3 regions of the Lysinibacillus sp. FSL R7-0073 genome follow, and region 1 is predicted to be linked to each of the others. Evidence: riboswitches for the same ligand, from Rfam matches in the RefSeq annotation. Region 1 holds a riboswitch; each other region holds the start of a gene.
The links. A riboswitch is a leader RNA that binds a small molecule or an ion and turns the genes downstream of it on or off. The one in region 1 is predicted to bind S-adenosylmethionine.

Region 1 (3,280 bases):
TTCCTCAAATAAAGTATAACGCACTCGTACAGGAGGAAGACCTGATTATAAAAAAAGGAGACCAAATTGAGATTGAATCGATTGAGCTTTCGTATATGTATGATACAAAAGGATTCTATCAGCCCATATACAATGTTTCTGGCAAGTTCAACGACAATGATTGGTTTACTTTAATTCAGGCAAGAAAGTAACAGCTCGTTCCAAATACTTAAGCAAAGCCCAGGCTTCAATTAATAGAGCAACTGGGCTTTTTTATTTTCGACTGTAAGGGGCTTCGATGACGAAAAATCAAATCTATGAGCGTGAACAATTAGAAATGTTAACGAATGATCAATTAGGTTTAGAGAGCATCTATCTTCAAAGAGTATGTTGAATTTGGTAGTATATTACCAAATACTAAAAATGACAAAAGTCATCGAGAGTGAACTTCTCAACGGCTTTTGTCTACAGTCTGAAAATAAAGTTTAGGCTTTCTTTTTTTTCGGGTATCCAATGAGTATCGCTATCACACCACAAATACCAATAAGAATTGGATAGAAAGAGTACGGCAAGATACTAACTGGCGATATTTTAGCTACGCTTGCGGCTACAAGGAATTGGGCTCCGTATGGGAGAAGACCTTGGACTGTACAGGAGAAAATATCTAAAATACTTGCGGACTTTCTCGGCTCAATCTCATACTGGTCAGCAATATTTTTGGCAAGCGGCCCGGCAATTAAAATAGCAATTGTATTATTAGCCGTAGATAAATTAGTTAGACCCACAAGACCAGCTATACCAAATTCAGCACCCTTCTGCGATTTAATCCTGCGCGTTGCAAGACGGAGCAAAAAGTCAATTCCACCATTAAATTTAATAACCTCCACCATTCCAGCTATTAATATAGCTAGAAAGGCGATTTCATACATCCCTTCCATTCCTTCGCCAATCTTTTGTATAAGGCTCATTATGTGATAGCTGCCATCTGCTAAGCCAACAGCACCGGCGAGAATAATCCCTAATGCAAGAACGAGGAAAACATTCATTCCAGATAACGCTAAAATAATAACTAAAACATAGGGAATAATTTTTATCCAATTATAGCTTAGATGCTCTACTTGAGCTGCTTCCCCGGATGTCATAAACCCTAAAATAATGCTTGTGATAATAGCTGCCGGCAATACAATCCAAAAATTGACCTTAAATTTGTCCTTCATTTGCGCGCCTTGTGAACGAACGGCAGTAATAGTAGTATCTGAAATAAAAGATAAATTATCACCAAACATCGAACCGCCTACAACCGCTGCCATCACTAAAGCAATAGATAGCTCCGTAAGATCGCTTATCCCAACTCCAATTGGCGCCAGCGCAACAATCGTCCCCACTGATGTACCCATGGATAGAGAGATGAAACAGGCAATGATGAATAAACCTACGATAAGCAGGTTTTGCGGAATAATCGATAAAGCAAAGTTAACAGTGGAATCTACGGCCCCCATCCCCTTCGCTACCTCTGAAAATGCCCCTGCTAATAGAAAAATAATAACCATCAGCATGACATTTAAATTTCCCGCACCTTGGCAAAAAATATCAACCTTTCGGGAAAACGATTCTTTTCGATTCATCGCTAGAGCTACAGCACCCGAAATGCTGATGGCTACAATGACAGGGAACGCATAAAAATCACCCATTATAACCCCTGAACCAATAAATAAAATCATAAAAACAACAAATGGGATTAGCGCCCATGGATTCTCTTTCTTCATTGTCTACCTCCAAAAATTAAAAATCAGCCATGTTTTTTATTTTTTCACCATAAAAAAGGCCTCATCTTGAAATAACAAGAAGAGGCCTTATATTTAAAACGCTCCTCTTATCTATCAAGAACATTGCTTGCTGGATTTGGCACAGTAACTTAATAGTTCCGCTGCCGAGATTTCATCGGGCCAGTCCCTCCATCTCTCTTGATAAGAAGAAAAAATATTATTTTTGACACAATATTAAAATACTAAAATAAAATATCCATAATTGCAACATGTTTTTAATTAGAAAAAATTCTCAGAATTATCATCAAGTGCGGAATTCAACTTTTTAGACTAATAATACGAAGCTTTGAATGGACACATAAACCGAAAAGATAAATACCCCGACTAGAAACCAACCATATAATTTTCTCTCTCGCCGAAATTCATTAATTCCTAATGTTAACATAAATAAACCTAGAAAAAGGATCATTAAAAAGTTTAGCCGATAATCATGTGGCATAAGTCCGTAAATGGAAAGCGTGATGCCTATCATTGATAAAATAATTTGTACTGTTTTTAACAAAATAATCCCCCTTTTTGCTTGAACGAATACTATCAATTATCTAACCTTTTTTGAATAAACAAATTCTATGATGGGTGAGATGACAAATGTAAGCCCAACAACTAAGATCAAGGGATATTTTTCATGTCATTTAAATCATGCTTTGCCTTTTAACCTTCCAAGCTTTCCGAGATACGTTTGCGCCTAAAAAGCTAAATTTACATGGAGAAGCGATTGAAAAGACATCATTATGGGCCTATTTTTTTACAGGTGTTTGGTTAGTAGTTTCTGCACCAACTGCAATCGTTTGGTTCGCAATGGTTGGTGGCAGTGTAGCATGTACAACTATTGGACATTCAGCTACTGAAAGCTTACTTCCCTTCTTCTTCGGATTTATCACCGTTTCAATCCTTTGGGGGCTAATCCTTTCATATTTAAGTAGCATAGGTGGTAAAATAATGGGGAAAAGGCTTATGTAAATATGTTCGTTTATTTCAGGATTACTCTTTTTGTACGTTACTTTTTATGTATTCTGGAATGGTTTTGAAAAACCTATGTTTTTAATGTTGGTGGCAGAGAAAAAATAAGCGCTTATCCGTGTGTTTATATCTGTCACATTAGCACATTTCATTGCATGATGCCTGCCAAATACTAGTAGTGGTGGTAGAGGGCTAGATTACCCCATAAATTAATTCTCTTAAAATCTCATAAAACAAAAAACCAGATGCCCCTCATAGAAGAGCGCCTGGTTTTATTGTGAAAGTGAATCTTACTAACTTACTTAGTTTTGATTCGTATTAATACTACGCTAAGTTGGGGCGTGGAACAAGTTAAAATATTTTCCATTCAATTTTTGGTAGGAATTTATGTTTTTTCGAGCATAGGAGTTACGCATGTCCTATGTATTTTGCAAGTAGGAAACCTACAAAAAAGACTAGATACCTACATAATTTATGCAAGTTCTAGCCTTTTAAGTGAAAGTGAATCTTACTAA
Region 2 (3,280 bases), 2.3 Mb from region 1:
ATAAACGGGAATATGATGTGGAGATTGATCCCGACACTGAAGTAGCCATTCTTGGTGGCACAAAAATTGGTCTTGTTGAGCTACCTTTGGCTGTGTTAAATCCTGGTGATACGATGCTATTACCAGACCCAGGCTATCCAGACTACTTATCTGGAGTTGTATTAGGTGATGTAAATTTTGAAGTAATGCCTCTTTTTGCTGAGAATAATTTCTTACCTGATTATGATGCCCTCCCTAAAGAAGTTAAGGAAAAAGCCAAGTTACTTTACTTAAATTACCCAAATAATCCTACGGGTGGTACAGCAACACTTGAATTTTTTGAAGAAACCATTCGTTTTGCTAAGGAGCATAATATCATCGTATCACATGATTTTGCTTATGGTGCGATTGGATTTGATGGCAATAAACCCATTAGTTTCTTACAGGCCAATGGCGCAAAAGAGGTTGGAATCGAAATGTACACATTATCAAAGACTTATAATATGGCAGGTTGGCGTATAGGCTTTGCTGTTGGTAATGCAGATTTGATTGCCGCGATTAATCTTATTCAAGATCATTTGTTTTGTAGTCAATTTCCTGCTATTCAACAAGCAGCAGCTGTTGCACTTACATCTTCACAGGAATGTGCAGATGAGCTAAGAGCTACCTATGAGCGTCGTCGAAATGTACTATTCGAAGAAGCTCATAGAATCGGCTGGCAAGTAACGGCACCAAAGGGCTCCTTCTTTGCCTGGCTCCCTGTCCCATTAGGTTTTACTAGCGAACAATTTGCTGATATATTGCTCGACAAAGCTGATATTGCGGTAGCCGCAGGTAATGGCTTTGGTCAATATGGGGAAGGCTATGTGCGTATTGGCTTGCTTGTAAGCGAGGAACGTTTACGAGAAGCCATGCATAGAATTGAGCAATTGAACTTATTTTAGCATGGAACAAAATGGAGTCCAGTAGCTTTCACTAGCTACTGGACTTACTATTTTCAATTTTCCTTGGAAGATCTAATCCATGTTCTAATGGATAAAATTGTATGTGACCTGTTTCATCGTCCAACTGACGGATATGCTGAATGCCCTGAACTTCTGCCAGCACTACATCTGCTGTAATGACAATATTCCCACCCTTTAAAAAATGACCGCCTGAAACCACTCCCCATTGATCGCTCATGGAACCATGGAAATGCGTTTCATATTGTGCATCACGCTTACAAACAACTCCTGAACCTTGGATAAACTCGAGTGGCCCCTCTTTCTCGACCACATCACTAAATCGAACTTTAATGTGGGAAGTTTCATCTGGCACTAAATAAACAAAGCTACTTTTTTGAAAACTACCAATACAACTAATTATGGTTGCCGATTCAATTTTATTCTCTTCACAAAGTGCCTCAATTCCTTCAATAATGTCTGTTCCCATGAGAAGACGAGCACTAATCACCTTACCAAATGAACCTATGCCATAATTAACTCTTACGGACATTCTTCACCCTCCTTCGCGACAAAATATTATAACAATATAAAAAATTTTAAAAATATTTATTGACTTACTATACCCTATAAATTATATTAGTTCTATCGGAAATACAAAAATATAATATGAATCTCTTATCAAGAGTAGCTGAGGGACTGGCCCTATGAAGCTCGGCAACCTCCTTTTATGAAGGAAGGTGCTAAATCCTGCAAACGAAATTCGTTTGATAGATAAGAGAGGACTTTTTTCATGAGCCTCTCTTAATTTGTAAGAGAGTTTTTTTTATTTTCAAAAACCGATAAAACAATTTTTGGAGGTCGTTTTCATGAAGAAGAAAAATAAATTTTTAGTAGGTTTAGCAAGTCTTACATTAGTAGCAGCACTAGCGGGCTGTGGCTCTAAAGAAGATAGTAAAGGAAAAAGCGAAGCTATCGATGAAAATAAAATTGTCGTGGGTGTCACTTCAGGACCTCATGAGCAAATTGCAGAGGTAGCTGCTAAAGTCGCAAAGGAAAAAGGTCTAGAAGTAGAACTAAAATCATTTTCTGATTATGTTTTACCAAATACATCCTTAGCTGAAGGTGATCTTGATGCAAACAGCTATCAGCATAAGCCTTTCCTCGATACATTTAATAAAGATCACGATACAGATTTAGTACCGGTTGGCAAAACTATTTTAAATCCAATGGGTATTTACTCTGAAAAATATAAATCATTGGATGACGTTCCTGAAGGCGCAACATTTGGCTTACCGAATGACCCAACAAATGGAGCGCGTGCTCTCTTTGTTTTACAAGAGGCAGGCTATATTAAATTAAAAGATGGAGCGGACTTAACAGCATCCGTTCGTGACGTGGAAGAAAACAAAAAGAATTTAAAATTCATAGAATTAGAAGCTGCACAAATTCCAAAACAGCTTAGTGAAGTAGATGTAGCTGCTATTAATACTAACTTTGCGCTGGAAGCTGGCATTAATCCGCAAGAGGACTCTATTCTTTTAGAATCTACTGACTCTCCATATGTGAACTACATTGTCGTTCGTGCAGAAAATGAAAACGACCCAACGATTAAAAAGTTCATTGAGGCTTATCAATCTGATGAAGTGCGCCAATTCATTGAAGAGGAATTCAAAGGTTCTGTAATCCCTAGCTGGTAATACGTGCGATAAGCTAAAGAATCTGCCAAATTTCCACTATGGAAACCGCGCAGATTCTTGCTTTTTAGAAGTTAAGAAAGGAGCAACCAATCTGATGATTCAATTACAAAATATTTCAAAAGAATATAAGACGAAAAAAGGCAGTATAAAGGCTGTAGATGGCATCAATCTTCATGTAAAAAAAGGGCAAATTCATGGTGTAATTGGGTATAGCGGTGCTGGTAAAAGTACGCTGATTCGTTGTGTTAATTTACTAGAGCGTCCTTCAGCAGGCAAAGTCTTGATTGACAATGTGGATATTACTACCCTTTCACTTCATGACTTACGTCAAACACGACAAAAGATCGGTATGATTTTTCAACATTTTAATCTCTTAAAGACAGCAACGGTTTATAACAATATTGCTGTTCCCTTAAAGCTACTTGGTTATAACGAAACAGACGTCAAAAATCGTGTGGCTAAATATGCCGAAATTGTAGGTTTAACAGAAAAGCTAGATAGCTACCCTAATCAGCTTTCAGGTGGACAAAAGCAACGTGTCGCAATTGCACGCGCTCTAGCGCAAGAGCCTGAAATTTTACTCAGTGATGAAGCAACAAGTGCGCTTGATCCTGAGACTACAGAGGCTATTCTTGAACTATTATTAAAAATTAATCGTGA
Region 3 (3,280 bases), 2.3 Mb from region 1:
CTATCACGTGGTAAACCGAATGCTGCGACCATCCCAAGAAGAATAGGGACTACTGCGCCAGCACGTGCAGTAGCCGAAGGAACAAAAAATGCAAGGGCAATTGAAACTAATATAGCACCGAAAACAATGGCTTTTGTTTTTGTTCCTACAAGTGAAAGAATCCAAAGAGCAAGTCGTTTATGCAAATTGGTAATTTGCATGGCTGCTGCTAGAAAAAGAGCCGCTGCTACTAGGGCCACGGCAGAATTACTAAAACCACTTAATGATAGTTTTAAGGCGCTAGCGGTACCTAGTTGTGTTGTTGGGTCATCCATGGATGGTGCAAGTCCTAGTAAAACAGTGACGAGTGCAATAATCATTGCAGAGCTAACAGGATATGAAACGGCCTCTGTTACCCACAGGATAACCGCGAAAGCTAAAATGGCTAAAGCGCGCTGCCCAGCTACAGGTAGCTCACCGTTATTAGGTAAAAAAATAATGATAATTAATAAAGCAAAAGCCAACCCAATCCATAAAGGCTTTAAATTACGCTTCATTGTTGCTTGTTTAGGTGAAGACATATTTTCTCATCCCTTCTACGTCTACATAAAAATGACAGTTATTATCCATAACATCGGTCAATATAATGTTTTCTTAAGATAAGAATTCATCCGTTTATTGTATAGAATGAAAGGAAGCGAAATATGTCTGTTTTACAGCTTTAATAGTAATTAAAGAGATAATTTGTGGTCATAAAAAATACAAATACCTCCTAAAAAATATTATTTCTTTTTCTTGAAGGCAGCAGTAACTTTAGGCTCGGTTCCATTGATTAAACGTTGAATATTTTCAATGTGCAAAATAATAGCAATACCAAAAAGTAGAATGGCAATAATGGTCGGGCCTAGCCCAGGAATCCATAAATAAGTAGCGGTACAAAAAACGAGGTAAAATTCTAATACCCCAACAATTAAATAGTTCGTTGCAAAAGATAAAATAACAAAAAGAATAAGTGCAAATAAACCAATCTTCCAATCAACCGCAAGTAAAATTCCAATGATAGAGGCAGTCCCTTTTCCACCATTGAAGCCCATATAAAAAGGGAAATTATGCCCCAAAATAACCCCTGCAGCTAACAAGTAGGTGAGGAGCCATGTTTGTTCTGCTGTTAAATGTGTTGCATCTGCTAAATAAAAATGTGCACCGACGATGGCTGCGACGCCTTTGCCAATATCGATAAGAGCTACTAAAACGCCATATTTCCAGCCGAGTGAAAGCGTAGCATTAGAGGCGCCAGCATTGCCATGACCAGCTTTTTTTAAATCAACCCCGGATAAAAATTGTGCCACCTTAGAGCCGTGAATACAGCCAATCAAATAGCCGACAACTAGAAAACAGATCACGGCTTTTACCATAAAAATACTCCTTTCAAATTTTTTTCTAAAATAGTGTATGCGTTCTTACTACGTAAAAGAGCAGACAGAAGTTTCGGAAAAAATAAAATTTAGATGTTGACAGAAAAAAACTCTATGCTTATACTTTGTAACAACGATGGAAATTGAATCTCATACTCTTATCAAGAGCGGCGGAGGGATAGGCCCTATGATGCCCGGCAACCAGTAGGTGATGAACTTACTAAGGTGCTAATTCCTACAGATTCTTACTTGGATCTGGCAGATAAGGGGAGGAAAACTTGCAACCGCAACCCTCTTCTTAGCTGAAGAGGGTTTTTGTTTTCTACAGAAAAATCCTCCTCATCTCCGGTACCATCGTAAAAAAATAACCAAATGGAGGTACACAATGACAAATTTTAAACCAGAAACATTACTGTTACATGGTGGTCAAGAGCCAGACCCTGTGACGGGTTCTAGAACAGTTCCTGTCTACCGTTCAACTGCTTTCGTTTTTAAAGACACTGCTCATGCGCAACGTCTTTTTGCTTTAGAGGAGGCGGGGAACATTTACACGCGAATTACGAATCCGACAGTGGATGTTTTTGAAAAGCGTGTGGCTTTATTAGAAGGTGGAACAGCAGCAGTAGCACTTTCATCTGGTGCAGCAGCTATTGCATTTTCTATTTTAAATCTAGCTGGAGCAGGAGATGAAATTGTAGCAGCTAGTTCTTTATATGGTGGTACGTATAATTTATTCGCTAATACATTACCAAACTATGGTATTAAAACGATTTTTGTAGATGAAACAAACCCAGAGAATTTTAAGGCTGCCATTACCGATAAAACAAAAGCTGTCTTCGCTGAAGTTTACGGTAATCCTAGCTTAAAGGTTTTAGATATTGAAGCTGTAGCTAAGATTGCACATGACAACAGCTTACCATTAATTATCGATAGTACATTTGCTTCTCCTTATGGTTCTACACCAATTGACTACGGTGCGGATGTGGTAGTTCATTCAGCAACGAAATGGATAGGTGGTCATGGGACAACTTTAGGTGGTGTTGTTGTAGACGCTGGTAGGTTTGATTGGACTAGTGGGCGATTCCCAGGCTTTACAGAGCCGGATGCTTCTTACCATGGTTTACGCTATGGAATCGATACAGCTTCTGCAGCTTTTGCTACAAAGCTGCGTGTACAGTTGTTACGTGATTTTGGACCAACATTAAGTGCAGATGCAGCTTTCAATCTATTACAAGGTTTAGAGACTCTTCATTTGCGTATCCCTAAACACAATGAAAATGCTTTAGCTGTGGCTGAATATTTACGTAACCACCCATCTGTGGAATATGTAAATTATAATGGCCTAGAAGATTTTCCAACACATGAGTTGGCGAAAAAGTATTTAAAAAATGGCTTCGGTTCAGTGCTTACATTTGGCATTAAAGGTGGACGTGAAGCAGGTCGAAAGCTTATTGATCATGTAAAGCTGTTTTCACATGTGGCAAATGTAGGGGATGCTAAGTCGCTAATTATCCATCCAGCATCTACTACACACCAACAATTATCAGCAGATGAACTAATACAAGCTGGCGTAACCGAATCGCTCATTCGCTTATCAATCGGTTTAGAGGCAGTGGAGGACATCATTGCAGATTTAGAGCAGGCTATAACTCAGGCAACATCAACAACTGAACAAACAGTAGAAGCTTAATATAGAATGACAGGCGAATGTGGTAGCGTTTACGTATTTTCTCATTCGAATAGCCTCATTTGGTATACGTCAAACGTTGCTACATTAACCAACTGCCTCATCCGGTAATTATCAGAACCTTTTTAAAAAAATACCAAGTAATTTTATATGTATTATTGACTTTAATAAAACCTTGTTATATACTTGGAATTAAGTT

Region 2: linked by a shared signal. The riboswitch ahead of MKY88_RS02200 (MetQ/NlpA family ABC transporter substrate-binding protein) and the one ahead of MKY88_RS13550 (Na+/H+ antiporter NhaC family protein) in region 1 are both predicted to bind S-adenosylmethionine.
Region 3: linked by a shared signal. The riboswitch ahead of MKY88_RS01830 (O-acetylhomoserine aminocarboxypropyltransferase/cysteine synthase family protein) and the one ahead of MKY88_RS13550 (Na+/H+ antiporter NhaC family protein) in region 1 are both predicted to bind S-adenosylmethionine.

What each region holds. Positions count from the first base shown of each region.
Region 1 covers NZ_JBBPAS010000001.1:2,717,984-2,721,263, forward strand. Annotated here, with positions in the region: gene MKY88_RS13545 (VanZ family protein) at 1-191, shown strand, start outside; gene MKY88_RS13550 (Na+/H+ antiporter NhaC family protein) at 465-1,745, opposite strand; SAM riboswitch class I at 1,850-1,953, opposite strand; gene MKY88_RS13555 (DUF3953 domain-containing protein) at 2,071-2,307, opposite strand; gene MKY88_RS24625 (LysE family transporter) at 2,445-2,765, shown strand.
Region 2 covers NZ_JBBPAS010000001.1:464,423-467,702, reverse strand. Annotated here, with positions in the region: gene MKY88_RS02210 (pyridoxal phosphate-dependent aminotransferase) at 1-923, shown strand, start outside; gene MKY88_RS02205 (PPC domain-containing DNA-binding protein) at 955-1,473, opposite strand; SAM riboswitch class I at 1,596-1,701, shown strand; gene MKY88_RS02200 (MetQ/NlpA family ABC transporter substrate-binding protein) at 1,790-2,620, shown strand; gene MKY88_RS02195 (methionine ABC transporter ATP-binding protein) at 2,715-3,280, shown strand, end outside.
Region 3 covers NZ_JBBPAS010000001.1:374,122-377,401, forward strand. Annotated here, with positions in the region: gene MKY88_RS01820 (SLC13 family permease) at 1-560, opposite strand, end outside; gene MKY88_RS01825 (glycerol-3-phosphate acyltransferase) at 762-1,394, opposite strand; SAM riboswitch class I at 1,550-1,663, shown strand; gene MKY88_RS01830 (O-acetylhomoserine aminocarboxypropyltransferase/cysteine synthase family protein) at 1,780-3,084, shown strand.